DNA from 4 places in the Lentzea sp. NPDC042327 genome. Region 2 is predicted to be linked to each of the others. Evidence: riboswitches for the same ligand, from Rfam matches in the RefSeq annotation. Region 2 holds a riboswitch; each other region holds the start of a gene.

Region 1 (7,436 bases), on a different contig from region 2:
CGTGTTCGGGTCGAAGGCACACACCTCGGTTGGGGCAACGTTGTGAAAAGACGATCAAGCCTGGTGGTGTTCTCCGCCATCACCACACTGCTGATCGCACCCGCCACCGCACCGGCGCAGGCGCAGGGCGAACCGCTCGCGCAGCCGGTCAAGGGTGCTCAGGGGCTCGACGCGAAGGCGTTGCAGCTCAAGGTTTCTCCCAGGCTGAACCAGGCCGGCCAGGTCACCGCGTTCGTCGCGCTGGACCGCAAGCCCGCCGTCGACGCGTTCGCGGAGAAGCAGGGCCAGGGCAAAGAGGCGCAGAAGCAGGCCGCCAAGCAGGCGAAGAACGACACGTCGGCCGCTGTCGACGGGGTCGTCCGCGAGCTCACGGCCAAGGACGGCGCCACCAGGGAGGTGTTCCGCACCTCCAACGGCGTTCCCGGTGTCGTCGTGACGGCGGACGCGGCGAAGGTGCGCGAGCTGGCCCAGCGCTCCGACGTCGTCGCGGTCTACCCGGTCGTGCCGAAGAAGCGCGACAACTCGAACGCGGTGCAGCTCACCAGGGTCGTCAACACCTGGCAGCAGTACGGCAAGCTCGGCGACGACGTCCGGGTCGGCATCATCGACACCGGCGTCGACTACACGCACGCCAACTTCGGCGGCCCCGGCACGGTCGAGGCGTTCAAGGCCGTCGACCCGCGCAAGGCCGACCCGAACTTCCCGACCGCGAAGGTCGTCGGCGGCTACGACTTCGTCGGCGAGGACTACGACGGGGAGAGCAAGGACCCGGCGATCAACACGCCGAAGCCCGACCCCAACCCGATCGACTGCAACGGCCACGGCTCGCACGTCGCGGGCACCACGGCCGGCTTCGGTGAGAACGCCGACGGCAGCACGTTCAAGGGCGACTACACCAAGCTGACCGCCGACAGCCTGAACGCGATGAGGATCGGCCCCGGCACCGCGCCGAAGGCCCTGGTCTACGCGCTCAAGGTCTTCGGCTGCGACGGCTCGACCAACGTCACCTCGCAGGCGCTCGACTGGTCGCTCGACCCCGACGGCGACGGCGACTTCTCCGACCACCTCGACGTGGTCAACCTGTCGCTCGGCTCCGACTACGGCGCCCCGGACGACCCCGACAGCCTCTTCGTGAAGAAGCTGTTCAAGGTCGGCGTCATGCCGGTCTTCTCCGCGGGCAACGGCGGTGACCTCTACGACATCGGCGGCTCGCCGGGCAACACGCCCGAGGCGCTGACGGTGGCGTCGGTGCGCGACTCCTACGTGCTGCGCGACGGCGCCGAGGTGCCCGGTCAGGGCCTCAAGGCCGGTCAGTACAGCCAGAACTTCACCGGCTACCCCGGCTACGACAAGACGCTGCCCGCGGTGAAGCTCACGCAGGCGGGCAACCTCGACGGCTGCCAGCCGATCACCGACGCGGTCGCGGGCAAGTTCGTGTGGCTGGAGTGGGACGACAACGACGCGACGCGCCGCTGCGGTTCCGCCGCCCGCGCGAACAACGTGCAGGCCGCCGGTGGTGCCGGTGTGCTGCTGTCGTCCACGCTCAACAACTTCGCGGCCGGCATCGCGGGCAACACCGCCATCCCGATGTTCCAGTTCACCGGTGACGCCACCGCCCAGGTGCGCCCGGCGCTGAACGCGGGCACGCTGACCGTCCGCCTCGCGGGCGAGCTGCGCACCTCGACGCCGACCTACGACCAGTCCATCTCGGACACCCCGAGCTCGTTCACCAGCCGCGGCACCCGCGGTCAGTCGATCAAGCCGGACGTCGCGGCGCCCGGTGACACGATCTCCTCGACCGCCGTGGGCTCCGGCAACGACCGCTCGGTCATCTCCGGCACCTCGATGGCGTCCCCGCACGTCGCGGGCATCGCGGCCCTGGTGCGCCAGACGCACCCGGACTGGACGCTGGAGGAGGTCAAGGCCTCGATCATGAACACCGCCGGTGCGGACGTGAAGGAGAACGGCAAGACCTTCGCGCCCAACCGGGTCGGCACCGGCCGCGTGGACGCCAAGTCCGCGCTGGACAACCAGGTGCTGGCGTTCGTCGAGGACGACCACGGCTACGTGAGCGCCAACTTCGGCACCGTCGAGGTCTCGAAGCCGGTCTCCAGGAGCAAGACCATCAAGATCGTCAACAAGTCCACGAAGCCGGTGGAGTACAAGGTCGGCTACACCGCGGCCACGACGATCCCCGGCGTGAGCTACGTGCTCTCGCAGGACAAGGTCAAGCTGAGCCCGCGCGGCGTCGCCCGCGTCAAGGTGACGCTGAAGATCGACGACCCGAAGGCGCTGCGCAAGACGATCGACCCGACCGTCGCGACGACGCAGCTCGACACGCCGCGCCAGTTCCTCGCGGACGCCTCCGGTCGCGTGACCCTCACGCCGACCGCCGGTGCCGTGGTGCCGCTGCGCGTGTCCGTCTACGCCGCGCCCAAGCCGGTGGCCGACATCAGCACCTTCCCGTCGCTGCGGTTCCGCGGCGGCGACAAGCAGGCCGTGCTCAACCTGAACGGCCGCGGCGTCGACCAGGGCACCGGCTCGCAGGCGTACCGCTCGCTGGTCAGCGTCCTGGAGCTGCAGGCGTCCTCGCCGAAGCTGCGCGACTGCCGCCGCAACGTCACCGAGAACTGCGCGCTCAACGAGACCGCCAAGGGCGGCGACCTGCGCTACGTCGGCGCGGCCTCCACGGCCCCGCTCGCCAAGGCCCAGGGCAGGCCGGAGGAGGCGCTGCTCGCGTTCGGTGTCGCGACGTGGGGCAACTGGTACAACCTCGGCGTCAACACCGTCCCGTTCATCGACATCGACACCACCGGTGACGGGGTCGCGGACTTCGAGACGTTCGCGACGCGCCTGACCGACACCGACCTGCTGGTCGCGACCACCGTCGACCTCAAGACGGGCCTGGAGGTCGACATCCAGGCGGTCAACAACCAGTGGGGCGACGTCGACACGAACACCGCCGACACCAACGTCGCGGTCCTGCCGGTGCTGCTCACCGCACTCGGCATCGACCCGGCGAAGGACACCTCGCGGATCTCGTACACCGCCGGCACCACGGGCTACTACGTGGCGCCGGGCAACGCGAACGGCCTGATCGACGTCATCGACCGCCCGCTGTCCTTCGACCCGCTCAAGCCGGGTCTGTGGGTGCAGGGCGGCGGTGACGCGGCGCTGTCGTACCTCGCGAAGCCGGGCACCGCGCTCGTGGTGAACCGGGACGCGAAGGCCCTGGAGCTCGACAAGTCCGAGGGCCTGCTGGTGCTCAACCACCACAACGCCACCGGCGACCGCGCCTCTGTCGTCACCGTGCGGGCCAGCGGCCGCTCCTAGCCCCTTCTCCTCCGACGTTTGCTGAAGTCCACGCGGGGACCTTTCGTACTCTCAGAGAGTACGAAAGGTCCCCGCGTGCGTTCCGGGGGAAGTGGGGTTACTGCGTGGAACTGCCGGGCGTCACCCCTTGACGCGACCCTGTTCCTGCGATCGAGTGACACTCGAAAGCGCGGAATGGGCCGTGTGGGTGTCCCGCAGTACGGGAGATAACACCCCGATGGGGTGTCCGGCATGCGGCGAGCGGCCGTGGTGCCGGTAACCTTTCGCGGAGGAAAGTAGTCCCACCAATTGGGGACTGACACCTGGGAGGTGTGTGGATGCGGCTCGCAGTGATCCCAGGAGACGGGATCGGGCCCGAGGTCATCGCTGAGGCCCTGAAGGTCCTCAACGAGGTCGTTCCGGCGGCCGAGATCACTCGCTACGACCTCGGCGCGGCGCGCTGGCACGCCACGGGAGAGTTGTTGCCCGAGTCGGTGCTCGGTGAGCTCCGCCAGCACGACGCGATCCTGCTCGGAGCGGTAGGCGATCCGTCGGTGCCGAGCGGAATCCTGGAGCGCGGCCTGCTGCTGCGCCTCAGGTTCGAGCTCGACCACCACGTGAACCTCCGCCCCGCCCGTCTCTACCCCGGCGTCCGCAGCCCGCTCGCGGACCCGCCGGAGATCGACATGGTGGTGGTCCGCGAGGGCACCGAGGGCCCGTACGCGGGCAACGGTGGCCTGCTGCGCAAGGACACCCCGCACGAGATCGCCACGGAGGTGTCGCTCAACACGTCGTTCGGCGTGGAGCGCGTGGTCAGGGACGCCTTCGCGCGCGCCTCGGCCCGTCCGCGGCGGCACCTGACGCTGGTGCACAAGACGAACGTCCTCACGCACGCCGGCTCGCTGTGGTCGCGCGTGGTCGAGGAGGTCTCGTTGCAGCACCCGGACGTGACGGTGGCGTACCAGCACGTGGACGCGGCCACGATCCACCTGGTCACCGACCCCGCCCGGTACGACGTGATCGTGACGGACAACCTGTTCGGCGACATCCTGACCGACCTCGCCGCCGCCGTCACGGGCGGCATCGGCCTGGCCGCGTCGGGCAACATGGACGTGACGCGGCGCAACCCGTCGATGTTCGAGCCGGTCCACGGTTCGGCACCGGACATCGCGGGCCAGGGCATCGCCGACCCGACGGCCGCCGTGCTGTCGGTCGCGCTGCTGCTCGACCACCTCGGCGAGCACGAGGCGTCGCGCCGGATCGAGGCGTCCGTGGCGTTCGACCTGGCGACCCGCGACCACCAGTCGCCGGGCGCGACGTACGCGATCGGCGACCGCCTGGCCGCCCTCGTGTCCTCGAACGTCCGCACGGGCTGACCGTTGTAGTGCACGCGGGGAGCTTTCGTACTCTTGTAGAGCACGAAAGGTCCCCGCGTGACATTCACAGCTGGGCGGTGGACTCGCGCCAGGCGCGCTCCTTCTGGATCCACTCGTTGTCCTGCGGAAACTCGTCGATCGTCGGCACGCGGCGGATCTCGGTCTTGAACCCGGGCCCGGCCATCGGCATCCGCTTCGCCCACTCGACCGCCTCCTGCAGCGAGGACACGTTGAGCAGGTAGAAGCCGCCGAACAGCTCCTTGGTCTCGCCGTACGGGCCGTCCGTCACGATCGCCGGTTCGGCGGAGAAGTCGACGACGACGCCCTCGGACGGGTCGGCGAGGCCCTCGGCGGCGAGCAGCACCCCGGCCCGGATCAGCTCGTCGTTGAACGCGCCCACGACCTCCAGCATCTTGTCGAAGTCGAGCTCGCCCATGTTCGCGTAGGCCTCGTCGGTGGCGCGCATGATCAGCATGTACTTCACGGTGGTCTCCCTGCGTTGTGCCCTGCTCGCTGACGTCCACAGGTCGAACGGGCACCCCGCCGGATCGACATCACAGCGGAGAAATTTTCGAACTTCCTGTTTGCGCAGGTAGGGTCACCTGAAGTCGTGCGTGGGGGAAGACCGGTCGAAGTCCGGCGCTGACCCGCAACGGTAGGTCCCCGGCCAGGGGACGAGCCCGAATGCCCGCACACGGCAGACATAGGACTCCAACTCCTGCCGTGGACTGCGGGAAGGGCACATGTGATCGGGAAGATCAGCGCGCTCGTCGGCGTGCTCGTCGTCAGCATCGTGGCGGGCGTCGCGCTCGGCCCCGTCTCCGTCCCCTTCGGCGTCACCGCCGACCTGCTGTGGCAGGCGGTCACCGGCGGCACCGTGCCCGCCCACCTCGCCGGGCAGTACCACATCGTCTGGAACATCCGGCTGCCGCGCGTGCTGCTCGCCGCCGTCGTGGGCGCGGGGCTGAGCGCGGTCGGCGTCGCGATCCAGGCGATGGTCCGCAACGCGCTGGCCGACCCGTACGTGCTCGGCATCTCCTCGGGGGCGAGCGTGGGTGCCACGGCGGTCGCGACGATGGGGGTGCTGTCCGGGCTCGGCGTGTACGCGCTGTCGACGGGGGCGTTCCTCACCGGGCTCGGTGCCACCGCGCTCGTCTACCTCACCGCGCGGTCGAGCGGGGCGCTCACGCCGTTGCGGCTCGTGCTGACCGGCACCGCGCTCGCCTACGGGTTCTCGGCCGTGGCGATGCTGCTGGTGTTCCAGGCACCGCACGGGGAGGCGGCGCGGGCGGCGATGTTCTGGCTGCTCGGCAGCCTCGGCGGGGCGGACTGGAGGTCGTTGCCGGTCGCCACGGTCGTGACCGCGCTGGGCATCGCCTACCTGATGGCCAAGGCGCGGCCGTTGAACGCGCTGGCGATGGGCGACGAGACCGCGACCACGCTCGGGGTGAGGGTGAACCGGTTCCGCACGCACCTCTTCGTCGTCACCGCGGCCATGACCGGGGTGCTGGTGGCGGTCAGCGGGGCCGTCGGGTTCGTCGGGCTGATGCTGCCGCACCTCACGCGCATGGTCGTGGGCGCCGACCACCGCAAGGTGCTGGCCCTGGCACCGCTGGCGGGTGCGAGCTTCCTGGTGTGGGTGGACGTCGCCGCGCGGATGCTCGCCGCACCCGAGGAGCTGCCGCTCGGCGTCATCACGGCCGCGCTGGGCGTGCCGTGCTTCATCTTCCTGATGCGCCGCAGGGCGTACGTCTTCGGAGGCCGCTGATGCGCGTCGAGGTGCACGACGTCACCGTGCGGAACATCATCTCCGGCATCACGCTGCACGCCTGCGACGAGGTGGTCGGCATCGTCGGGCCGAACGGCAGCGGCAAGTCGACGACGTTGCGCTGCGTCTACCGGGCGCTGCGACCGGACGCCGGCGCGGTCCTGCTCGACGGCGAGAACGTCCACAGGCGACAGGGCCTCGCCCGCGACCTCTCCGCGCTGACCCAGGAGTCGCAGGTCGAGTTCGACTTCACCGTCACCGAGGTCGTGGAGATGGGCCGGCTGCCGCACGACCGCGACCCCGTGCGCGACGCCGCTGTCGTCGCCGATGCTCTGGCCACAGTGGACGTCGGGCACCTCGCCGCCCGCAGCTTCCTCAGCCTTTCCGGCGGGGAGCGCCAGCGGGTGCTGATCGCCCGCGCCATCGCCCAGCAACCCCGCGTGCTCGTGCTCGACGAGCCGACCAACCACCTCGACATCCGCCACCAGCTCGACGTCCTCGCGCTCGCGCGGGGACTCGGCGTCACCGTCCTGACCGTGCTGCACGACCTCAACCTCGCCGCGTCGTACTGCGACCGCCTCTACGTCCTCGACGAGGGCCGGGTGGTCGCCTCCGGCACCCCGGCGGAGGTCCTCGTGCCCGAGCTCGTCGCCAAGGTCTTCCACGTCACCGCACACGTGGTCGCCCACCCCACGACAGGAGTCCCCCAGCTCCTGTTCGACCAGGAGGTCACCCCGTGAGAACCGCACTCGTCACCGCCGCCCTGCTGCTCGTCTCCGGGTGCGGCGCCACGGTCGCGCAGGACACCTCCGCGACCGAACCCGTCACCGTCACCAACTGCGGGCAGCAGGTGACCTACGACAAGATTCCGTCCAAAGTGGTCACCAACGACACCGGCATCACCGAGCTGATGTTCGCGCTGGGCCTCAGGGACCACATGGCCGGCTACGTCGTCAACGGCATCGACACCGTCGACGTGC
Region 2 (7,436 bases):
TGTTCCCGTACTCGTCCAGCAACTGCTCCAGCCGCGCGATGTCGCCGTAGCTGTCCGCGCGGGCCATCGGCGGCACGAGGTGGTCGACCAGCGTGGCGTGCGCGCGCCGCTTGGCCTGCGTGCCCTCACCGGGGTCGTTGACGAGGAACGGGTAGATCAGCGGCAGGTCGCCGAGCGCCGCGTCCGTGCCGCAGGACGCCGACATGCCGACGGTCTTGCCCGGCAGCCACTCCAGGTTGCCGTGCTTGCCCACGTGCACCACGGCGTCGGCGCGGAAGCTCGACTCGATCCAGTGGTAGGCACCGAGGTAGTGGTGCGAGGGCGGCAGGTCCGGGTCGTGGTAGATCGCGATCGGGTTCTCGCCGAACCCGCGCGGCGGCTGGACCATGACGGTGACGTTGCCGGACTGCAGGGCCGCGAGGACGATCTCGCCGTCCTTGTCCTTGCTGCGGTCCACGAACAGCTCACCGGGCGCTTCACCCCAGTGCTCCCGCATCGACTCGCGGAACTCCTCCGGCAGCGTCTCGTGGAACCGCCGGTAGTCGGCGGCCGCGATGCGCACCGGGTTGCTCTCGAACTGCTCCTGCGTCAGCCAGTCCACGTCCTGGCCGCCCGCGGCGATGAGCGCGTGGATCAGCTTGTCGCCGTCGAGCTCGTCGACGCCCGGCAGGTCGTCGCCGATGTCGTAACCGTGCTCCCGCATGGCCTTCAGCAACCGGACCGTGGAGGCGGGTGTGTCGAGGCCGACCGCGTTGCCGATGCGGGAGTGCTTGGTCGGGTACGCCGACAGCATCACGACGACCCTGCGCTCGCCGACCGGGATGTGCCGCAACCGCGCGTGCCTGGTCGCGATGCCCGCGACGCGCAGCGCCCGTTCCGGGTCGGCGACGTAGACGGTGAGACCGTCGGAGTCGATCTCCTTGAACGAGAACGGGACCGTGATGATCCGGCCGTCGAACTCGGGGATCGCCACCTGGGTCGCGGTGTCGAGCGGTGACAGGCCGTCGTCGTTGGAGTCCCACTGCTCACGGCTGGAGGTGAGGCACAGGCCCTGCAGGATCGGCACGTCCAGCGCCGCCAGCGCACCCACGTCCCACGCGTCGTCGTCACCGCCCGCGCTCGCGTTCGCCGGGTTCGTGCCGCCGGCCGCGAGGACCGTCACGACCAGCGCGTCGGCCTGCCGGAGCGTGTCGAGCAGCTCGGGTTCGGCGGTGCGCAGCGACGAGCAGAACACCGGCAGCGGCCTGCCGCCCTTGGCCTCGATCGCGTCGCACAGCGCGTGCACGAACGCCGTGTTCCCCGCCACGTGGTGTGCGCGGTAGTAGAGCACCGCGACCGTCGGGCCCTCCACCGCGGCCGGCTCGCGTTCCAGCACCCCCCACGTGGGGGTGGCGGCGGGCGCGGCGAACCCGTGGCCGGTCAGCAGGATCGTGTCCTCGAGGAACTTGTGCAGCTCGGCGAGGTTTCCTGGCCCGCCCTGCGCGAGGTACAGGTGCGCCTCCGCGCACACGCCGCCCGGCACCGTCGACAGCTCCATGAGCGCCGCGTCGGGCTGCATCTCACCGCCGAGGACGACCACGGGCAGCGGCTGCGCGAGCAGCCAGTCGAGGCCCTCCTCCCACATCCGGCGGCCGCCGAGGATGCGCACGACGACCAGGTCCACGCCCTCGACCAGCGCGGGAAGGTCGTCGGTGGTCGTGCGCGAAGGGTTGCCGAGCCGGTACTCGGCGCCACTCGCACGCGCCGACAGCAGGTCGGTGTCGGAGGTCGACAACAGCAGGATCACGCGGGCTCCATCCCTCGTGGGGTCCTCGCCCCAGGTCACGGGTCGCGACGAAGCGGAGTTCCTGACTCCCGGCGAGTTCGCTGGTCACAGTGGCGGGACCGCGCCGGATTCGCACCGGCTTCCTCCTGCGCTTCGTCGTTCGGGCTCACCCTAACCGGCGGGTTACAGTCCGACCTATGCGTACTCACCCGGATGCCTGCCCCGGCGCCGTCGAGCTGCACCAGGCGGCCGATGGCGGGCTGGCCCGCATCCGGGTCCCCGGCGGCACCCTCTCCGCAGCTCAGTGGGACGTCGTGCGCACCGCCGCGGCCGAACTGGGGTCGGGCGTGCTGGAGCTGACCTCGCGGGCGAACCTCCAGATCAGGGGCCTCACGTCGGGGGTCGAGCTGGGTGCCCGCCTGCGTGCGTGCGGCCTGCTGCCGTCGGACACCCACGAACGCATCCGCAACATCATCGCCGCGCCCCTGGACGACAACCAGGCGCTGGTCGACGCACTGGACACCGCCCTGTGCTCCGACCCGTCACTCGCCGCCCTACCAGGGCGTTTCCTGGTGACGGTGGGTGCTTCGGTGAGCGGTCTGGGCGGCGACATCGGCCTGGTGGACGACGCGCTCCTGCTCGCCGGTACCGATACAGGTGTCCGGGTCGACGACCCCGTGGACGCCGTCGTCACCGCCGCCCGGCTGTTCCAGGAGCTGCGCGGCACGGCCTGGCGCCTGTCCGAAGTGGACGGCGGTGTGCGCAAGATCACCGCCCACCTCGGCACTTCCGCCGCACCGCGCGTCACCCCGGCTGTGACTCCTGTCGCACCTTCACCTGTGACACCAGGCGTTCCACTGGGCCGGCTCGACGCCGGTCAGCTGCCGGGCACGGCCCTGCGCCTGACCCCGTGGCGCTCCCTCGTCGTGCCGCCGGGCACCGACACGTCCGGCCTGATCACCGACCCCGCCTCGCCGTGGCACGGGGTGAGCGCGTGCACCGGCAAGCCGGGGTGCGCGAAGTCGTTGTCGGACGTCCGCGCCGACGCCCGCGCGTGGCTCGGCACGCCCCACTCGCGGCCGGTGCACTGGTCGGGTTGCTCACGCCGATGTGGTCGTCCGGCCGGTGATGTGATCGAGTTCGTCGCGACCGGCGACGGCTACGAGGAGATCAGGTGACGGAGTACATCAGGGACGGCGCGGAGATCTACCGGCAGTCCTTCGCCACCATCCGCGCGGAGGCAGACCTCACCGCCTTCCCCGCCGACGTCGCCCAGGTCGTGGTCCGCATGATCCACGCCTGCGGCATGACGGACCTGCCGCGGGACGTCGGGTTCTCCCCGCACGTCGTCCGCGACGCCCGCGCGGCGTTGCGCGCCGGCGTCCCGATCCTGTGCGACGCCAACATGGTCGCGTCCGGCGTGACCCGCCGGCGCCTCCCCGCGGACAACGAGGTCCTCTGCTACCTGCAGGACCCCCGTACCCCCGCACTGGCGACCGAGATCGGCAACACGCGCAGCGCGGCGGCACTCGAACTGCTCGCCGACCGCTTCGACGGCGCGGTGATCGCCATCGGCAACGCCCCCACCGCCCTCTTCCACCTCCTGGACCTGATCGCGGCCGGAGCCCCGCGACCGGCGGCCGTGCTCGGCATCCCGGTCGGGTTCATCGGCGCCGCGGAGTCCAAAGACGCCCTGGCCGCAACGGATCTCGAACACCTCGTGGTCCGCGGCCGGCGCGGCGGCAGCGCCATGACGGCGGCCGCCATCAACGCGATCGCTAGTGAGGTCGAATGACGGGCAAGCTCTACGGCGTCGGTGTGGGTCCCGGTGACCCCGAACTCGTGACGGTCAAGGCCGCACGGCTCATCCGGGAAGCCGACGTCATCGCCTACCACAGCGCCCGGCACGGTCGCAGCAACGCCAAGAGCATCGCGGCACCGTACTTCCGCGACGGTCAGATCATGGAGCAGCTCGTCTACCCGGTCACCACCGAGGACACCGACGACTACCAGGGCGAGATCGACGCGTTCTACGAGGAGGCCGCCGCCACGCTGGCCGCGCACCTCGACGCCGGCCGCACGGTGGTCGTCCTCGCGGCGGGAGACCCGTTCTTCTACGGCTCCTACATGCACATGCACAAGCGGCTCGCCCACCGCTACGAGGCGGAGGTCGTCCCCGGCGTCACGTCCGTCAGCGGTGCCTCCGCGGTACTGGGCACCCCGCTCGTCGAACGGGACGAGGTGCTCACGATCCTGCCCGGCACGCTGCCGCCGGCCGAGCTGGCCGCGCGGATCGCGGACACCGACTGCGCCGCGATCCTCAAGCTGGGCCGCACCTTCGGCAACGTCCGGCAGGCGCTGGAGGAGGCCGGGCGGCTCGACGGCGCCTGGTACGTGGAGCGGGCGACCACCGGGCGGGAGCGCACGGCGAAGCTCGCCGACGTCGACCCCGGGTCGGTGCCGTACTTCTCGCTGGCGTTGCTGCCCAGCAACTCCCGGCCGGCGCGGCCGGGTGGTGAGGTCGTGGTCGTCGGTCTCGGCCCAGGCCACCACTCCTGGCTCACCCCGGAGGCCAAGCGGGCACTGGAGTCCGCCGACGACCTCGTCGGCTACACCACCTACCTGAACCGGGTGCCCGACCGCCCCGGCCAGACGAAGCACGCCTCGCACAACCAGGTCGAGTCCGAGCGCGCCTCCTTCGCACTCGACCTGGCCCGCCGCGGGTCGCGCGTCGCGGTCGTCTCGTCGGGTGACCCCGGTGTGTTCGCGATGGCCACCGCGGTCCTCGAAGTGGCCGCCGAACACCCGGACGTCCCGGTGCGGGTGCTCCCCGGTGTCACGGCCGCGAACGCCGTCGCCGCGAAGGCCGGTGCGCCGCTGGGGCACGACTACGCGGTGATCTCGTTGAGCGACCGCCTCAAGCCGTGGGACGTCATCGCCGAACGCCTGGAGGCCACCGCCAAGGCGGACCTGGTGATCGCGATCTACAACCCGGCCTCGAAGGCCCGCACGCACCAGGTGGCGGAGATGCGCGACCTGCTGCTCAAGCACCGTTCGCCGGACACGCCGCTGGTCGTCGGCCGGGACGTCGGCGGTCCGGAGGAGGAGATCCGCGTCCTCACCCTCGGCGCGCTCGACCCGGCCACGATCGACATGCGCTGCCTGCTGGTCGTCGGCTCGTCGCAGACCGTCGTGACCGAGCAGGGGGTCGTGTTCACGCCCCGGCGGTACCCAACCAGCTGACGGCCTCGTCCACGGTGGCCACCGCCTCCACGGGTGGGAGCGGTGGCCGCCGCACGACGACGACGGGGAGGCCGAGCCGTTCCGCGGCGTCCAGCTTCGCCGACGTCATCGCGCCGCCGCTGTCCTTCGTCACGAGCACGTCGATCCGGTGCTCGCGCATCAGCGCCAGCTCGTCTTCGACGGTGAACGGCCCGCGCGCCAGCAGCACCTCGATCCGTTGGGGCATCGGCGGTTCCGGCGGTTCGACCATGCGCGCGAGGAACCACTGCGGACACCCGGCGAACTCGGCGAGGTCCTGCCGCCCGGTCGTGAGGAACACCCGCTCACCGGGCAGGGCTGCCGCCGCGTCCGCGACGCTGTCCACCCGGGTCCATCCCGGCCGGGGCGTGAACCCGGGCCGCCGCAGGACCAGCAGCGGCACCCCGACCCGTTGGCAGGCCTCAAAAGCGTTCGCGGTGATCCGCGCCGCGAACGGGTGGGTGGCGTCGACCACGGCGTGGATGTCGTTGTCCCGCAACCACTGCGCGAGCCCGTCCACCCCACCGAACCCGCCGACCCGCACCTGTCCGGCCGGGAGCCGCGGCTCGCGCACCCGTCCGGCCAGGGAGGACACCGCGGTGACCCGGGACGCCAGCGCGCGGGCCTCGCCGGTGCCGCCGAGGATGAGAATCATCGAACGCGGGTCGCCGAGTACAGGTGGCTGTCCGGGAACTGCGTCGCCCCCAGCACCTTCCCCACGATGATCACCGCGGTCCGCTTGATGCCCGCCGCGGCGACCTGGGCGGCGATGTCGTCGAGGGTGCCCCGCAACACGACCTCGTCCGCGCGCGAGGCGTACGCGACGACCGCGACCGGGCAGTCCGCGCCGTAGTTGGGCACCAGCTCCGCGACCACGTCCGCGATCCGCTGCACGGCCAGGTGCAGCACGAGCGTCGCGTTCGACCGCCCCAGCGTGTCCAGGTCCTCGCCCTCCGGCATCGGCGTGGCCCGCTGCGACGTCCGCGTGAGGATGACGGTCTGCCCGACGCCCGGAACGGTCAGCTCGCGCTGCAACGACGCCGCCGCGGCCGCGAACGCCGGCACCCCCGGCGTCACGTCGTAGCCGATGCCCAGCGCGTCCAGCCGCCGCATCTGCTCGGCCATCGCGCTGAACACCGCCGGGTCGCCGGAGTGCAACCGCGCCACGTCCAGTCCGGCCTCGTCGGCCGCCACCAGCTCAGCGATGATCTCGTCGAGCGTCAGGTTCGCCGTGTCGACCAGCCGTGCGCCGTCCGGGCAGAACTCCAGCAGCTCCACCGGAACGAGCGCACCGGCGTACAGGCACACCGGCGAGGAGGCGATCAGGTCGCGGCCCCGCACGGTGATCAGGTCGGCGGCACCGGGTCCGGCGCCGATGAAGTGCACGGTCACTTGGTCACGCTCCACGTCGTCACCGGCATGTGCGGCCGCCAGCCGGTGAACCCGCCGACGGCGGACCCGCGGTTGACCGCGATCCGCACCAGGTCCCCGCCGAGCCGCGCGTACCACTGCGCCACAACGGCTTCCGACTCCAGCGTCACCGCGTTGACCACCAGTCGTCCACCGGAACCCAGTGCGTCCCAGCAGAACTGCACCACGCCGGGCACCGTCAGCCCGCCGCCGATGAAGATCGCGTCGGGCTTCTCCAGCCCCTCCAACGCCTCCGGCGACCGCCCGACGAGCACCTGCACACCCGGCACGCCCAGCGCGGCGGCGTTGCGCACGATCCGTTCGGCCCGCACCGCGTCCTGCTCGACGGCGATGGCCCTGCACGTCGGGTGCGTGCGCGCCCACTCGATCGCGATGGACCCCGACCCCGCGCCGACGTCCCACAACAGCTGCCCCGGCAACGGCGCCAGCTGCGCCACCGACACCGCCCGCACCTCGCGCTTGGTGAGCTGGCCGTCGGTCTCGTAGGCGTCGTCGGGCAGTCCCGGCACCCGCGAGTACCCCGGTCCGCTGAACTCGACGGCGATCACCGACAGCGGGTCCGCGAGCTGCCCCGACCACGGGTAGACCCGCTCGTGCGGCCCGCCCAGCTGCTCCAGCACCGTGATCGGTCCCGCCAGCGCCGCCACGGCCTCGGCGTCCCCGCCGAGCACCAGCACCCGCCGCCCGGCCGTGAGCGCGGGTCGCAGCAGGTCGACCGACCGCCCCACCAGCGAGACGACCTCGACCTCGTTCAACGCCCACCCGAGCCGCGCGCACGCGAGCGACACCGACGACGGGTGCGGGATGACGGTGACGCGCGGCCCCAGCATGCGCACGAGCGTCGTGCCGATGCCGTGGAACATGGGGTCGCCGGAGGCGAGCACGCACACGTCCCGGTACTTCTCGAACAACGCGGGCAGCGCCGGCACCAGCGGCGAGGGCCACGCGACCCGCTCGAACTCGCCCGGCACCAGATCGA
Region 3 (7,436 bases), on a different contig from region 2:
TCAATGGCCGCACGCAGGTCCTCCCTGCGCAGCACACCGGCCGGACGGCCCTCCAGGTCGACGACGAGGAACTGCCACGCTGCGGTGCCCTGGACGCGTTCCACGATCTCCTCGCCGGGCTCGTCGGCCAGCAGCACCGTCTCCGGCAGGATCGGCTCCGCCGCCTGCTCCGCGGGGGCGAACGGGCTCGCGGCGGCCAGCTTGCGCGCGGCCTCCGCGTCGAGCAGCCCGGCCGCGACGCCGTCGGCCCGCACCAGCACCACGCCCCGTCCTGCGCTGGTGCTCAGCGCGTCCGCCACCGGGCTCTCGGCCGGCAGCTGCAGCACCGGCAGGATCAGGTCGTCGAGGGTGACGCCGGCGGGCCAGGTGCGGCGCCGTTCGCCGGCGAGCTCGCTGCGTGCGCCGGCGACGACGACCCACGCCGTGAGCGCGCACACTCCGAAGCGCAGCCACCGGTCCTCCGCGCCTTCCGCGATGCCGTAGACCGCCCACAGGACGAGCGCGAACGCCACGACGAAACCGCCGACGACGGCGACCCGCGTGCCCGTCGCGCGTTGACCGGTCACGGCCCACACGCCCGCCCGCACGATCCGGCCGCCGTCGAGCGGGAGCCCCGGCAGGAGGTTGAACACGGCCACCGCGACGTTGGCGGCGGCGATCTGGGCCACCAGCAGCCAGATGACGTTGCTGGGCTCCATGACGAACGCGCCGATGCCGAAGAGCACGGCCAGCACGACCGACACGGCCGGGCCCGCCCCCGCGACAATGCCCTCGTGGCCGGGTTTGCCGGGGCTGCGCATGATCTCCGACAACCCGCCCAGCAGGTACAGCCGCAGCCTCCTGACGGGCAGGCCCAGTCGCAGTGCCGCGACGCAGTGGCCCAGCTCGTGTGCGAGCACGCTGAGGCCGAGGAAGATCGCGAAGAGCGTGGCGAGCAGCAGCCCGACCGCCGGGGGCGTGCCGGGGGCGAGGTCGTCCACGAGCGGCGCGTAGAACGCCACCACGATCGCCGAGCCGACCCACCACGACGGCGCGAGCAGCACCGGGATGCCCGCCACCCGGAACAGCAGCAGGCCGCCCTCCTTCTCGCTGATCCGCGCGGCCACGAGTGCACTGTAGAGGCAGCGGTGTGATCTCGCGGTGTACCGCGCCGGGGGGCGGCTGACCAGGGGGTGCCCGGAATTGTCAGACCCCTGTCCTAGGGTCAGGACCATGAGCACCACGTTGCGCAGGCCCGCGTTGTCGCCGTCGCGGGCAGGGGACTTCAAGCAGTGCCCGCTGCTCTACCGCTTCCGCGCGGTCGACCGCCTGCCGGAGCGGCCGACCAAGGCGCAGGTGCGCGGCACGGTCGTGCACGCGGTGCTGGAGGACCTGTTCGCACTGCCCGCCGCCGAGCGGGTGCCCGACCGCGCGCGGTCGATGATCGCGCCGGCGTGGGACCGGGTGAAGGCCGAGCGGCCCGAGTTCGCCACGCTCTTCGAGGTCCCCGGTGGTGAGGAGGAGGTGGAGTGGCTGGCGTCGGCCACGAAGCTGCTGGACGGCTACTTCGGCCTGGAGGACCCGCGCCGCCTGGAGCCGGAGTCGCGCGAGCTGCTGGTCGAGTCCGAGCTGCCCTCCGGCGTGCTGCTGCGCGGGTACATCGACCGGGTGGACGTGGCGCCGACGGGCGAGATCCGGGTGGTGGACTACAAGACCGGCGCAGCGCCGCGCGAGATCGGCGAGGCCAAGGCGTTGTTCCAGATGAAGTTCTACGCCCTGGTGCTGTGGCGGTTGCGCGGTGTGGTTCCCCGCCAGCTGCGCCTGATGTACCTCGCCGACCGCCAGGCCCTGGCCTACACGCCGGACGAGTCGGAGCTGGCCCGCTTCGAACGCACGCTGGAAGCCATCTGGCAGGCCATCATGCGCGCTGCGCCGACCGGCGACTTCCGCCCGTCGCCGAGCCGCCTGTGCGACTACTGCGACCACAAGGCGTTCTGCCCCGCGTTCGACGGCACCCCGCCGCCCTACCCCGGCTGGCCGGAGCCCGACGACACCGAACCCCTCCAGGACCGCGACTGATGCCCGCCTTCTACCTCCCGCTGGACGAGCACACCTACCGCTCGACCCCGCACACGGTCGGCCCGTGGGGCCCGGACAGCCAGCACCTCGGCCCGCCCTCCGCACTGCTCGTGCGGTCCCTGTCGGACACCGACCGGCTGCTGGCCCGCGTGACGTTCGAGGTTCTCGGCCCGGTCCCGGTGGCCGACCTCACCGTCACCACGGCGGTCGAGCGGCCCGGCCGCTCCGTGGAGCTGGCCTCCGCCACCCTGTCCCACAACGGCCGCGCGGCCCTCGTCGCCCGCGCCTGGCGCATCTCGACCTCCGACACCACCCCGGTGGCCGGCGGTTCCGGCGTCCCGCTGCCCCCGCCGTCGGCAGCGGTGCCGATGGAGGTCCCCGAGCACTGGGGCGGCGGCTACCTCTCCGCCGTCGAGTGGCTCTCCCTGTCCGGCGGCATCTTCACCCCCGGCGACGCCCTGGTGTGGGCCCGCCCCCTGGTCGACGTGGTCGAGGGCTCCCCCATCACCCCGCTGGAACGGCTGTTCGCCGTCGTCGACTCCTCCAGCGGTGTCTCGTCCCGCGTGGACATCCGCAAGTGGTACGCCATCAACACCGACCTGACCGTGCACCTGCACCGCCGTCCCGTCGGCGAGTGGGTCGGCCTGGACGCGCGCACCACCATCGGGCCGGACGGCGTCGGGGTGGCGACGAGCACCGTGCACGACGTTGAAGGGCCGGTGGGGGCGACAGCGCAGGCCCTGTTCGTGCGCGAACGCTGACTCGGCACGCAGTCTGCTGTGGACATCCCGAGGACGTTGCTCTCGATGCCCAGTGCGCGGGTCTGCGTCTCACTGGTGAGGGCCGGCACGAGCGCGACCAGGACGAGTGCGGCCGCCTTTCCCAGGTGGCGCAGACCAGAAGGCGCTCAGAAGTCGTCCCAACACACCGCGCCGTTGCACCGGGCGAAGTAGCTGCCAGCGGCTTTACGCCGTTCGTGCGTGCCGCGGGAACGGGGACGGGGCGTAGCGTCGGCGGGACTGTGAAGAGGTTCGCGAACCGGCGGGAGGCGGGCCGCGCCCTGGCCGCGCAGCTTGCGGAGCACACCTGGCACGACCCGCTCGTGCTGGGGCTGCCGCGCGGCGGTGTGCCGGTGGCGGCGGAGGTCGCGGAGGTCCTCGGGGCTGAGCTGGACGTCGTGGTAGCGCGCAAGATCGGCGCGCCGGGGCACCCCGAGTACGGGGTCGGCGCGGTCGCGGTGGACAGCGCGCCGATCTACGACGCCGCGGTGCTCAGAGCGCTCGGGCTCACCGAGGAGCAGCTGGCCGCGGGCTGCGACCGCGAACGGGCCGAGGCCGCGCGCAGGACCGCGCTGTACCGGCGGGACCGGCCGCCGCTCGTGGTCGAGGGGCGGGACGTGGTCGTGGTCGACGACGGGCTGGCCACCGGTGTCACCGCGCGGGCCGCCCTGCACTGGCTGGAGCGACGAGGGCCGAACCGCCTGGTGCTGGCCGTGCCGGTCGCCGCGAGGCAGTCGGTGCGCACGTTCAGCACGCCCGTGGTGGCGGTGCTCCTGCCGCGGCACCTCGGTGCGGTGAGCCGGTGGTACGACCGCTTCGAGCAGACCTCAGACGCCGAGGTCCTCGAAGTGCTGGACCACCGGGAACGGTGAGTAGAACCGGTGCAGCAGCTCCGACCACCGGGCGTAGGACGGGCCCTGGCGGAACCCGACCGTGTGCGCCTCGACCGACTCCCACTGCACCAGCAGCAGGTACCGGTTCGGGTCCTCCAGGCACCGCGACAGCCGCAGGCCGAGGAAGCCCGGCGAGGCGGAGATCAGCTCCCGCGCCTCGCCGAAGACCTCCTCGAACTCCGCCGCACGTCCGGGCAGGACGTCCAGCACGGCGTGCTCCAGGATCACAGGCGGCAGAACCGGATGTCCGAGGCCAGGATCGCCTTGGCGCCGATCGCGGCCAGCTCGTCCATGACCCGGTTCGCGTCGCGGCGGCGGACCATCGCCCGCACCGCGACCCAGTTCTCGTCGGCCAGCGGCGCGACCGTCGGCGACTCCAGGCCCGGCGTGAGGCTGATCGCCTCGTCCAGCAGCGTGCGCGGGCAGTCGTAGTCCAGCATCAGGTACTGCTGGGCGAACACGACGCCCTGCAGGCGGGCCTGCAGCTGCTTCTTGGCCGGCGACAGCTCCGAGCCCGCGCGGTGCACGAGGACCGCCTCCGACTCGCAGATCGGCTCGCCGAACGCCACCAGGTCGTGCTGGCGCAGCGTGCGGCCGGAGCCCACGACGTCGGCGATCAGGTCGGCCACGCCGAGCTGGATGGAGATCTCGACCGCGCCGTCGAGGCGGATCACCGTGGCGTTGATGCCGCGGCGTTTGAGGTCGCGGCCGACCAGCTTCGGGTAGGCGGTGGCGAGCCGCTTGCCCTCCAGGTCCTCGACCGTCCAGTCGGTGCCCCGCGGGCCCGCGTAGCGGAAGGTGGACCCGCCGAAGCCCAGCGCCAGCAGCTCCTCGACGGAGGAACCGTTGTCGTCGGCACCCGAGTCGGCGGCCAGGTCGCGGCCGGTGATGCCCAGGTCGAGGTCACCGGACGCCACGTAGATCGCGATGTCCTTGGGGCGCAAGAAGAAGAACTCGACCTCGTTGTTCGGGTCGAGCACGGTCAGGTCGCGCGGCTCGTGCCGCTGCCGGTAACCGGCCTCGGTCAGCATCGCGGAGGCGCGTTCGGCGAGCGCGCCCTTGTTCGGGACTGCTACGCGCAGCATCGGTCAGCTCTCCGTCAGAGGTACTTGTAGACGTCGTCGAGGGTCAGGCCGCGGCCCAGCATGATCACCTGGAGGCGGTACAGCAGCTGCGAGATCTCTTCCGCGAGCTTCTCGTCGGACTCGTACTCGGCGGCGATCCAGACCTCGCCCGCTTCCTCCAGGACCTTCTTGCCCTGCGCATGGACGCCGGCCTCAAGCGCAGCCACGGTGCCGGAACCCTCCGGCTTGGTGCGGGCTCGTTCGGTCAGTTCGGCGAACAGCGAGTCGAAGGTCTTCACGGGGGCACATCCTCCCACCTCCGGACGGGTGGTCCACACCGCGGTCACCTCTGTTCCAGCCCGTGGACGTGATCTGTCCTGCATGGACACCCAGTAGCGTGAATCTGTGTCGGAGTTCGCCGAAGTCCTCGCAGCGCTGCGCCAGGTGCGCGGCATCAACCCGTTCTTCGCGCTGGACGTGGGCCGTCCGGACGACTCGTGGCTGCCGGGGACGGCACTGCTCGAAGGCCCCGCCCTCAGGGAGACCATCGACGCGATCGCGGCCCGCTACAACGCCGCCGAGCCCCGCGTCGCCGCCAGCCTGTTCTTCCTCAGCTACACCGCGCGGCTGCTCAGCCCGCTCACCGCGACGGACCTGCCGATCGACGTGCGCCCGGAGAACCTGTGGTGGCAGCACCACCGCCGCAACGGCCTGAGCGTCCGCATCGACACCCCGCGGCTCGGCCCGCGCCCGGCGGAGGCGCTCGCACCGGTCGTGGAGGCGGTCCACGCGGTCGTGCCCGTGGCACGCGGTCTGCTGTGGGGCAACGCGATGTCGAACATCGCGGGCGCGCTGAAAATGGTGGTGCGAGCGGGTGCGCTGAGTGCGGAGGAAGCGGAGGAACGCGGCAACCGGCTCATGGCAGCGCCACCGTTCGAAGGTGCCGGGGAATTCGTCACCCTGCCCGGCGAGGTCGCGTTCCTGCGCCGGTCGTGCTGCCTTTACTACCGCGTTGCCGCAGGTGGGAAGTGCGGGGACTGCCCTCTTGTGAAGTGATGAAGACGACAACTCTTATGGCCGGTTGTGCGTGAACCGCCGTTCACCTTACGGTGCACGCGCCGCAGTGACGGGAAGCCGGTGGAAATCCGGCGCGGTCCTCGCCACTGTGACCGGGAAGCGATCCCCGCCGAGCACGTCACTGGTCCCGCGAGGGGCTGGGAAGACGCGGGGGCAGCGTTGATCCGGGAGTCAGGAGACCGGCTGCGGCGCCGTAAGGAGTTTCACCTTCCACGAGGTATGGAGGAGCCCGTCATGACGAGCCCCGCAGCAAGCCTGTCCGCCGTCCGCGTGCCCAAGTGGGCCTTCGCCGTCTCACTGCTCGGCCTGATCGTCACCTACCTGGTCCTGCAGGAGAACGGCCTCGCTCTCGGTGCGAGCTCGGAGCTGCTGCACGAGTTCTTCCACGACGGCCGCCACGCCCTCGGCGTTCCCTGCCACTGATCCGCTGATCACGCAGATGACGACGTACAAGTCGATCGCACTGCGCGGACTCGCGGCCGGCGCCATCGCCGGTACCGCCTCCGCGCTCGTGCAGCTCCTGGTCACCGAGATCCCCATCCGCGCAGCACTGGCGGTCGAGGAGGCCCGCGCCCCCGCCGGTGACGGCCACTCCCACTCGCACGGCGAGGAGGGGCTGGTCAGCCGCGGCGTCCAGATCGCGGGCGGCATGCTCGGCGTGGTGATCGTCGGCATCGCCGTCGGCCTGGTGTTCGCCACGGCCTACGCGCTGTCGAAGCGCTGGTTCGCCGACCGCACGCCGTTCACCCGCAGCACCGCGTTCGGAGTCGCCGTGTTCGGTGCGGTGGCGCTGCTGCCGTGGCTGAAGTACCCGGCGAACCCGCCCGCGGTGGGCGACCCGGACACGGTGAACTACCGCACCGCGCTGTACCTGGGCGTGGTGGTGGCCGGTCTGGCGATCGTCTGGGGAGCGAGCTGGCTCGCCTCGGCGCTGGCCGCGCAGCCGCACCCGGTCCGCGTGACCGCGGTGCTGCTCGCGGTCGTGGCGGCGGTGGCGGTGGTGCTGGTGGCGTTCCCCACGCCGCCGGACACGATCCCGGCGGACATGCCGGTGGCCGTGCTGTGGCAGTTCCGCCTCAGCTCGCTCGCCCAGCTGGCCACGCTCCACATCGGTCTCGGCGTGGTGTTCGGCCTGCTGGTCGATCCGGCGACACGCCGGGCGAAGGCACCCGTCGCGGCTCTCTAAAGAGCGCGCAGCACTTCGAGGTCGACGCCGACGAGGGAGTCGCGGAACACCCGCCGCTCCCCCGCCGGCACCTCGACGTCACACGGCACGACCAACACGGTGCACCCGGCCGCCACCGCCGAGGCGACACCGGTCGGCGAGTCCTCGACCGCCATGCACCGCGCCGCGTCCACGCCGAGCAACCGCGCCGCCTTCAGGTACGGCTCCGGCAGCGGCTTGTTCAGACCGTCCACCTCGTCGCCGCACACCGTCACGTCGAACAGGTCACGGCCGATGGTGTCGAGCGCGACCTCGGTCAGCGACCGTTCGGTGGAGGTCACCAGCGCCATCGGCACGCCGGACGACCGCACCGCGCGCAGCGCCTCGGCAGCGCCCGGAC
Region 4 (7,436 bases), on a different contig from region 2:
AGCAGCTGGTTGACGTCCGCACGGCAGTTGATCATCGCCTTGTCGTCCACGCCGACCCGCGCGGCACCGGCGTCGATGATGTGGTCGGTCACTGGCAGGCCTCGCAGTCGGTGTCGGTGGTGGAGCAGGCGACGGGGGAGACGGCGTTGAGCTTGCCGTCGGTGCCCTGCAACGTGGACTTCTCCACGTGCGTCGCGCTCTGCGTCCGCAGGTAGTACGTGGTCTTGAGCCCGCGCAGCCACGCCAGCCGGTAGAGCTCGTCGAGCTTGCGGCCGCTCGGCGCGGCCAGGTAGAGGTTGAGCGACTGCGCCTGGTCGATCCACTTCTGCCGGCGCGAGCCCGCCTCGACCAGCCAGGCGCTGTCGACCTCGAACGCCGTGGCGTACAGGGCCTTCAGGTAGGGCGGCACCCGGTCGATCGCGCCGAGGCTGCCGTCGTGCAGCTTGAGGTCGGAGACCATCTGCTCGTCCCACAGCCCGCGCTGCTTGAGCGCCCGCACCAGGTGGGGGTTGACGACGGTGAAGTCGCCGGACATGTTCGACTTCACGTAGAGGTTGCGGTACAGCGGCTCGATCGACTGGTTCACGCCGGCGATGTTCGCGATGGTCGCGGTCGGCGCGATGGCCATGACGTTCGAGTTCCGCATGCCCTGCCGCACCTTGGCCCGCAGTGCGGCCCAGTCCATCGTGGACCCGCGGTCCTGCTCCAGCTCGTCCGCGGCGCGGTGCCGCGCGAGGATCTCGACCGAGTCGATCGGCAGGACGCCCCGCGACCACAGCGACCCGTCGAACGACCGGTACGCGCCGCGTTCCCGGGCCAGGTCGGCGGACGCCTCGATGGCGTAGTAGCTGATCTCCTCCATGCTGCGGTCCGCGAACTCCACGGCCTCCTGCGACGCCATCGGCGTGCCGAGCGTGAACAGCGCGTCCTGGAACCCCATCAGCCCGAGACCGACCGGCCGGTGCCGCAGGTTGGAGTTCCTGGCTTCCGGGATCGTGTAGTAGTTCACGTCGATCACGTTGTCGAGCATCCGCACGGCCGTGCGCACCGTCTTGCGGAGCCGGGCGTGGTCGATGCCGTCCTCGGTGACGTGCCGGGCGAGGTTGACCGACCCCAGGTTGCACACCGCGACCTCGTCGACCGCGGTGTTCAGGGTGATCTCGGTGCACAGGTTCGACGAGTGCACCACGCCGCTGTGCTGCTGCGGTGACCGCAGGTTGCACGGGTCCTTGAACGTGATCCACGGGTGGCCGGTCTCGAACAGCATCGTGAGCATGCGCCGCCACAGGTCCACGGCCTGGACCCGGCGGAAGACCTTGATCCCGCCACCGTCGGCCTTGGCCTCGTAGGCGCGGTACTTCTCGGCGAACTCGGCGCCGAACGCGTCGTGCAGGTCCGGCACCTCGTCGGGGGAGAACAGCGTCCACGTGCCGCCCGCGCGGACCCGGCGCAGGAACTCGTCCGGCACCCAGTTCGCGGTGTTCATGTCGTGGGTGCGGCGGCGTTCGTCGCCGGTGTTCTTGCGCAGGTCGAGGAACTCCTCGACGTCGATGTGCCAGGTTTCGAGGTAGGCGCAGACCGCGCCCTTGCGCTTCCCGCCGTTGTGGGCGAGGCCGGCCGTGGTCAGGTAGGACTCGTCGGTCTCGACCTCGAGGTCGAACACCTCGGGGACCACCTCGGTCTCCCGCACGTCGCGGACGCGCGAGAACACCATGCCCCGGTGCTCGACCCAGTCTGGCTCGGTGGTCGGGCGGCAGCCGGCGAGTTCGGCGATGCCCTCGACGGCGGGAACCCCGACGTCGAGGTCCTCGCCGGCAGAGGGGATGCCGAGGCGCAGCAGCTGGTAGCGGGCACCCGCGGCGAGCGACCGCGACGTCGTGGTGAAGTGGACCTCGACGCCGCGGGAGGCACCGCCGCTCGACTCCAGCAGGCCTTGCAGGAGCTTCCGGGTCTGGGCGTGCGGCAGGTGGGAGAACCTGCGGGCGATCCGCTTCCGGCGGTCGTCGTCGTAGAGGTCCTCAGGCGTGAACGGGAACGCGGAGGCACCCACCTCGGGTTCGGAGGCCCAGTGGATCCACACGTGGGTGTCGTCGCGGCCGTTCTCCCGGAAGGGGACACCGCGCGCCGACAGGTGCTCGCGGACGAAGTCCAGGTGCGCGTCCAGCCCGGGTTTCCCGGAGACACCCCACCGCACCCCGTCCTCCGACAGGTGCCCGCCACCGAGCAGGACGCCGTACAGACGAGCATCGTCCTCGCTGAAACCGGCGACGGGCACGACCTCCCGCGGAACCACCCTGGCGACGAGGTCACCCTTCTCCAGCCGACCGGCGTCCACCCACTCCGGCCGCACCTCGTCGCCGGCGAGCTGCTTGAGCGTCCGCGCGTTCTCCTGGCCGAGCGGCACGCCCCTGACGGCGTACAACGGGTGTCCGGCGGTGACCCTGAGGGGTGCGGCGGAGTGCTCGACCTCCACCTCGACCATCGGGTCGACCTGGTCGTAGAGCATGACGTCGGTGACCTCGCGGTAGGTGCCGCTCACCCCGAGCACGAGGTCGCCGGCCACGACGTCCCTGATCGCCTTGACGCCGTCGGCGGTGTGGACGCCGGTGTCCGGTGCGAAGCACTGGTTCACGGCCACGGCCGTGTCGTTCGCGATCTTCAGGAACGGCACCACGCCCTGCGACGTGCCGTTGGTGCCCCTGATGTGCGCGCCGATGCCGCGCACCGGCGTCCAGTCGTTGCCCAGGCCGCCCGCGAACTTCGAGAGCAGCGCGTTGTTGCTGATGCCGTGGAAGATGCCGCCGAGGTCGTCGGCCACGGTGGTCAGGAAGCACGACGACAGCTGCGGCCGGGTCGTCCCGGAGTTGAACAGCGTCGGTGTCGAGCACATGAAGTCGAACGACGACAGCAGCTCGTAGAACTCGACCGCGCGGGCGTCGGGGTCGTCCTCCTCCAGGGCGAGGCCCATGGCCACGCGCATGAAGAACGCCTGCGGCAGCTCGTAGCGGCGGCCGTCGCGGTGCAGGAAGTAGCGGTCGTACAGGGTTTGCAGGCCCAGGAACTGGAACCGGAGGTCACGGGACGGGTCCAGCGCCGATCCCAGGCGGGCCAGGTCGAACGAGGTCAGCCGGGGGTCGAGCTGGCCGCAGTCGACGCCGTGCCGCACGAACGAGGCGAAGTACGACGGGTAGCGCTCGGTCATCTCGGCGTGCGACAGCGGGACGCCGCACGCCTCGGTGCGCAGCCGGTCCAGCAGCAGGCGGGCGCTGACGCAGGAGTAGTCCGGGTCCTGCTCGACCATCGCGCGGGCGGCCATGATCGGCGCCAGGGCGAGCTCGGCGTCGGTGATGCCGTGGTACAGGTTCCGCTTGGTCTCGGTCAGCACCGCCTCGGCCGATGCGTTCGGAAGATCGGCACAGGCTTCCTCGATGACCACTGAAAGGCGGTCGGGCACGCTCTCTCCTCGCGAGCTGGGCCCAGGAGGAAAAGCGCATGCGCGCACCGTTCACCGGTGCACACAGCTGCCCTCCCTCGGGGCACCGTGTCGTGCGCGCAGGCTTGCGCGCACCCCGGTGGCAGGTCTTCGGACTCGTGGGCGTCGAACTCGCGCCTACCGGCCGTCGCTTCCCAGGTCTCGCGACCCAGTGCTTCGTTGACGGCTTTCGTTCCCACTCACCGCTGCGGGGCAGTCCCGGACTCGCACCGGGTTCCCTCTTGCCTCACCGGCCCGTTGTCCGGGCCGGTGAACCACCAGTGCGGCAGATACTACATGTGGTGGTGGGTCCTTGATCACCACCCAACATGCGTGTCCCCTGGGTAGGGTGGTCGGCGTGGGTGAGGTTCGGCCGCGGGTCTTCTACGGTGCTCTGCTCAGTGCGGGGCTCGCCTCCGCGTCGCTGTTCGCGGGAGCCGCGGCGCCGGTGACGAGCGGCGTGCTGGCCGGCTGCGCGGTCGCCGCGCTGGTCACGTCCCGGCGATCAGCGCGACCCCGAGGCTGATCATCACGGCGGCGATCACGCCGTCCAGCACGCGCCACGCGCGCGGCTTCGCGAACAGCGGGCTGAGCAGCCGGGCGCCGAACCCGAGCGCGGCGAACCAGGTGATGCTCGCCGTCACCGCGCCGACGCCGAAGAGCCAGCGGCCGGCGGCGATCGACCCGAGCAGCAGCACGGTGTCGAGGTAGACGTGCGGGTTGAGCCACGTCAGCGCGATCGCGGTGAGCACGGGCCGGTGCCGGGCGCCGGTGTCGGCGTGCAGGGCCTGCGGGCGCAGTGCGCGCCGCGCGGCCAGGAACCCGTACCCCAGCAGGAAGAGCCCGCCCACGACCGCGGCGACGGTGACCGCCTGCGGCCACCGGGTGACGATCGCGCCGAACCCGGCGACGCCCACGGCGACCAGGACCGCGTCCGACACGGCGCACACGGCGACCACCTTCGCCACCGCCTCGCGGCGAAGTCCTTGGCGCAGCACGAAAGCGTTCTGGGCGCCGATCGCGACGATCAGGGTCATCATGGTGCCGAAGCCGAGCAGCAGGTCTGTCACGCGGTCCACGCTATTGACGCGTTCTTGATGAGGCCAGCTGAAGATTCTTACGTACCATTAGCGCTCGTGATGGACCTCGACCTGGTGCGCACGCTGCTCGCGGTGGTGGACAGCGGCACGTTCGACGCCGCCGCCACCGCGTTGCACGTCACGCCTTCCGCTGTCTCGCAACGCATCAAGGCGCTCGAACAGCGCACGGGCCGGGTCCTGCTGGTCCGCGCCCGCCCGGTGCGGCTCACGCCGTCCGGTGAGGTGATCGTCCGCTACGGTCGGCAACTGCTGGCGCTCGACCAGGACCTCGGGGCGGCGCTCGGCGAGGACGCGGTCGTGCGGGTGCCGATCGCGGTGAACGCCGACTCGCTCGCCACCTGGTTCCTGCCCGCGCTGCACCGCGTGCCGCCCGAGCTGCGGATCTCGTTCGACCTGCACCGCGAGGACCAGGACCACACGACGGCGTTGCTGCGGCAGGGAGCGGTGATGGCGGCGGTGACGTCGTCGCGCGACCCCGTCGCCGGCTGCTCGGTGCGCAAGCTCGGCCACATCCGCTACGCCGCGATGGCCGCCGAGTCCTTCGTGAACCGGCATGCGGCCGGGCCGTTGAAGTCGTGGCTGCCGGATGCCCCGGTCGTGGTGTTCGACCGCAACGACGACCTCCAGGACCGCTTCGTCCGCACCCTGACGCGGGGCCGCGGCGCGTCCGAGCACCGCCACCACGTCCCGTCGTCCGAGGTCTACGTGCGCGCCGTCGCCACCGGCCTGGGCTGGGGCATGGTGCCGCCGCAGCAGGTGCTCGACGGCCTGGTCGACCTCGCTCCCGGCCGCACGGTCAGCGTCCCGCTGTACTGGCAGCAGTGGAAGCTCGACTCGCCCGCACTCACCGCCGTGGCCGAGGCGGTGGTGGCCGAAGCCGCGCAGGCGCTGCGCTGAGTCCCCGGGGTGGGGCGACGCGCCGCCGAACCGGGCTCGTGCTCCCGGCCGGGAACCTGTCCGGCGCCTGAGAGCATCCTGTCGGCTTCCTGAACCCAGGAACCCCGGGGGTTCACCCGCTCGTTGACCGGTTTGTGCTGATTCCTCGCCTCGCCGCCACCGGCGGTTCGCTCGCGGTCGTCGCGACCGTCGCCATGGTGGGCCTGCTCGACCTGACCGTCGGCGCGCTGCACCGCACGATCAGCGAGTACGCCCTGGGCGACTACCGCCCGGTGTTCGACGTGGCCGTGCTGCTGCTGGTCGCGGGCTCGGCCGGCATCCTCACCGCGCTGGTCCACAAAGGACTGACCCGGTGGCGGTCGGCGGGCTCGGTCGCGTTGCTGCTGTGGTCGTTCGGCCTGCTGCTCGTGGTCGTGTTCCCGAAGACGAACTGGGCGATGGGCACCAACCAGCTCAGCGGCAGCATCCACCGGTTCGGCAGCATGGTCGCGTTCGTGAGCCTGCCCGTCGCGGTCGTCCTGCTGGCCCGGCCGTGGCTGCGCGACCACGTCTGGGGGCGACACGCCAGGTGGACGATGGCGTCGGGTTTGTTGAGCGTTGTCGCATTCATGCCGCTGCTCTACGCCATTGTGCTGGGTGCGGTGTCGGACGTCCGGTGGTGGAACGTGTTCCCGTTGGGCTACATCGAGAGGATCTTGCTCGCCGCCGAGGTCCTGGCCGTGCTGGTCGTCGGGCTGTGGGCGATCTCGGCCAGTAGGGTTGCGCCATGGCGAGTTGGGGAGACCTCGCGGATTACGTCCGCGCCGAGTACGACGTCATCAGCGACCAGGGCGAGGAACTGAGGATCCTCTTCACCTTCGGGGACGTGGAGGAGGGCGACGACGACCGCACGCAGGTCGTGATCATCGTCCGGGAAGTGCTCGACAACATGCACGAATGGGTGCAGATCGCCTCCCCGTGCGGGCTGGCCGCGCAGGTGGACCTCCGCCGCGTGCTGGAGGAGGTGGGCAACTCCACCGTCGCCTGCGGCCTCGCGATCATGGGGGAGCACGTCGTGGTCCGGCACTCGTTGCCGCTCAAGGACCTCGACATCCACGAGTTCACCGACCCGCTGCACCTGCTCGCCGGCACGGCGGACACGCTGGAGGAGCAGTTCTGGGGAGGGGACGGCTACTGATGTTCGACCTGGCACCTGCCACCGACCGCCTGGCGGAGGTGGTGCGCGGGGTGACCGACCGCCACCTGTCGGCACCGACGCCGTGCCCGGAGTACGCGGTCGGCGACCTGCTCGACCACGTCAACGGCCTGGCCGTGGCGTTCACGATGGCGGCGCGCAAGACACCGCTGCGGGGCACCCCCTCCGGCGACGTGGCGCGGCTGCCGCTGGACTTCCGCGAGTCGGTGCCGGCCCGCCTGGCCGAGCTCGCGCAGGCCTGGCGCGCACCGCAGGCGTGGGAGGGCATGACCGCGGCGGCCGGCGTCGACCTGCCCGGCGAGGTGGCCGCGGCCGTGGCGCTGGACGAGGTCGTGCTGCACGGCTGGGACCTCGCACGTGCCACCGGGCAGCCGTTCGCGGTCGACGAGGACCTGCTCCAGGTCGTGCACGGCTTCGTGTCGTCGGTCGGTCCCGGCAACCGCGACGGCTCGCTGTTCGGAGCCGTGGTGGAGGTCGGCTCGACCGCGCCGCTGCTGGACCGTGTCCTGGGACTCAGTGGCCGCGACCCCGCCTGGAAAGTAGGTTAGGCTCCCCTAACGTGAGAGCGATGACGGTGCAGGTTCGGGCGGGGCTCGGCGTCGGACGCCTGGCCGCCGCACTGGCTTCCCTGGTGGAACTGCACCCCGAGCTGTGCCGTTCGGGCTTCGCGCACCACGAGGTCACCGACCCCGCCGCCGCCACGGCCGCCGCACTGGCCGAAGCGGAGGCGGGGCTCGACCTGCGGGCGGGTGTGCTGATGCAGGCCGTGTGG

Evidence for each region. A riboswitch is a leader RNA that binds a small molecule or an ion and turns the genes downstream of it on or off. The one in region 2 is predicted to bind cobalamin.
Region 1: another riboswitch for cobalamin. It lies ahead of AB0A63_RS16440 (iron ABC transporter permease); the one in region 2 lies ahead of cobN (cobaltochelatase subunit CobN).
Region 3: another riboswitch for cobalamin. It lies ahead of AB0A63_RS08945 (CbtB-domain containing protein); the one in region 2 lies ahead of cobN (cobaltochelatase subunit CobN).
Region 4: another riboswitch for cobalamin. It lies ahead of AB0A63_RS08120 (ribonucleoside-diphosphate reductase subunit alpha); the one in region 2 lies ahead of cobN (cobaltochelatase subunit CobN).

Annotation. Positions count from the first base shown of each region.
Region 1 is NZ_JBEZBX010000005.1:553,514-560,949, reverse strand. Features, by position in the region: gene AB0A63_RS16455 (S8 family serine peptidase) at 88-3,333, shown strand; gene AB0A63_RS16450 (3-isopropylmalate dehydrogenase) at 3,651-4,688, shown strand; gene AB0A63_RS16445 (YciI family protein) at 4,753-5,172, opposite strand; cobalamin riboswitch at 5,256-5,399, shown strand; gene AB0A63_RS16440 (iron ABC transporter permease) at 5,434-6,456, shown strand; gene AB0A63_RS16435 (ABC transporter ATP-binding protein) at 6,456-7,196, shown strand; gene AB0A63_RS16430 (ABC transporter substrate-binding protein) at 7,193-7,436, shown strand, end outside.
Region 2 is NZ_JBEZBX010000006.1:241,700-249,135, forward strand. Features, by position in the region: gene cobN (cobaltochelatase subunit CobN) at 1-1,786, opposite strand, end outside; cobalamin riboswitch at 1,820-1,954, opposite strand; gene AB0A63_RS17940 (hypothetical protein) at 1,963-2,943, shown strand; gene AB0A63_RS17945 (precorrin-8X methylmutase) at 2,940-3,560, shown strand; gene AB0A63_RS17950 (precorrin-2 C(20)-methyltransferase) at 3,557-5,008, shown strand; gene AB0A63_RS17955 (cobalt-precorrin-6A reductase) at 4,980-5,681, opposite strand; gene cobM (precorrin-4 C(11)-methyltransferase) at 5,678-6,418, opposite strand; gene cbiE (precorrin-6y C5,15-methyltransferase (decarboxylating) subunit CbiE) at 6,415-7,436, opposite strand, start outside.
Region 3 is NZ_JBEZBX010000003.1:245,287-252,722, reverse strand. Features, by position in the region: gene AB0A63_RS08985 (site-2 protease family protein) at 1-1,106, opposite strand, end outside; gene AB0A63_RS08980 (PD-(D/E)XK nuclease family protein) at 1,213-2,058, shown strand; gene AB0A63_RS08975 (thioesterase family protein) at 2,055-2,819, shown strand; gene AB0A63_RS08970 (phosphoribosyltransferase family protein) at 3,080-3,709, shown strand; gene AB0A63_RS08965 (antibiotic biosynthesis monooxygenase) at 3,665-3,958, opposite strand; gene hisG (ATP phosphoribosyltransferase) at 3,955-4,815, opposite strand; gene AB0A63_RS08955 (phosphoribosyl-ATP diphosphatase) at 4,830-5,093, opposite strand; gene AB0A63_RS08950 ((2Fe-2S)-binding protein) at 5,200-5,850, shown strand; cobalamin riboswitch at 5,885-6,074, shown strand; gene AB0A63_RS08945 (CbtB-domain containing protein) at 6,106-6,294, shown strand; gene AB0A63_RS08940 (CbtA family protein) at 6,311-7,057, shown strand; gene AB0A63_RS08935 (HAD family phosphatase) at 7,054-7,436, opposite strand, start outside.
Region 4 is NZ_JBEZBX010000003.1:76,432-83,867, forward strand. Features, by position in the region: gene AB0A63_RS08115 (ribonucleotide-diphosphate reductase subunit beta) at 1-35, opposite strand, end outside; gene AB0A63_RS08120 (ribonucleoside-diphosphate reductase subunit alpha) at 89-3,454, opposite strand; cobalamin riboswitch at 3,557-3,767, opposite strand; gene AB0A63_RS08125 (hypothetical protein) at 3,831-3,998, shown strand; gene AB0A63_RS08130 (LysE family transporter) at 3,964-4,512, opposite strand; gene AB0A63_RS08135 (LysR family transcriptional regulator ArgP) at 4,612-5,469, shown strand; gene AB0A63_RS08140 (DUF998 domain-containing protein) at 5,604-6,311, shown strand; gene AB0A63_RS08145 (hypothetical protein) at 6,236-6,646, shown strand; gene AB0A63_RS08150 (TIGR03086 family metal-binding protein) at 6,646-7,212, shown strand; gene AB0A63_RS08155 (hypothetical protein) at 7,233-7,436, shown strand, end outside.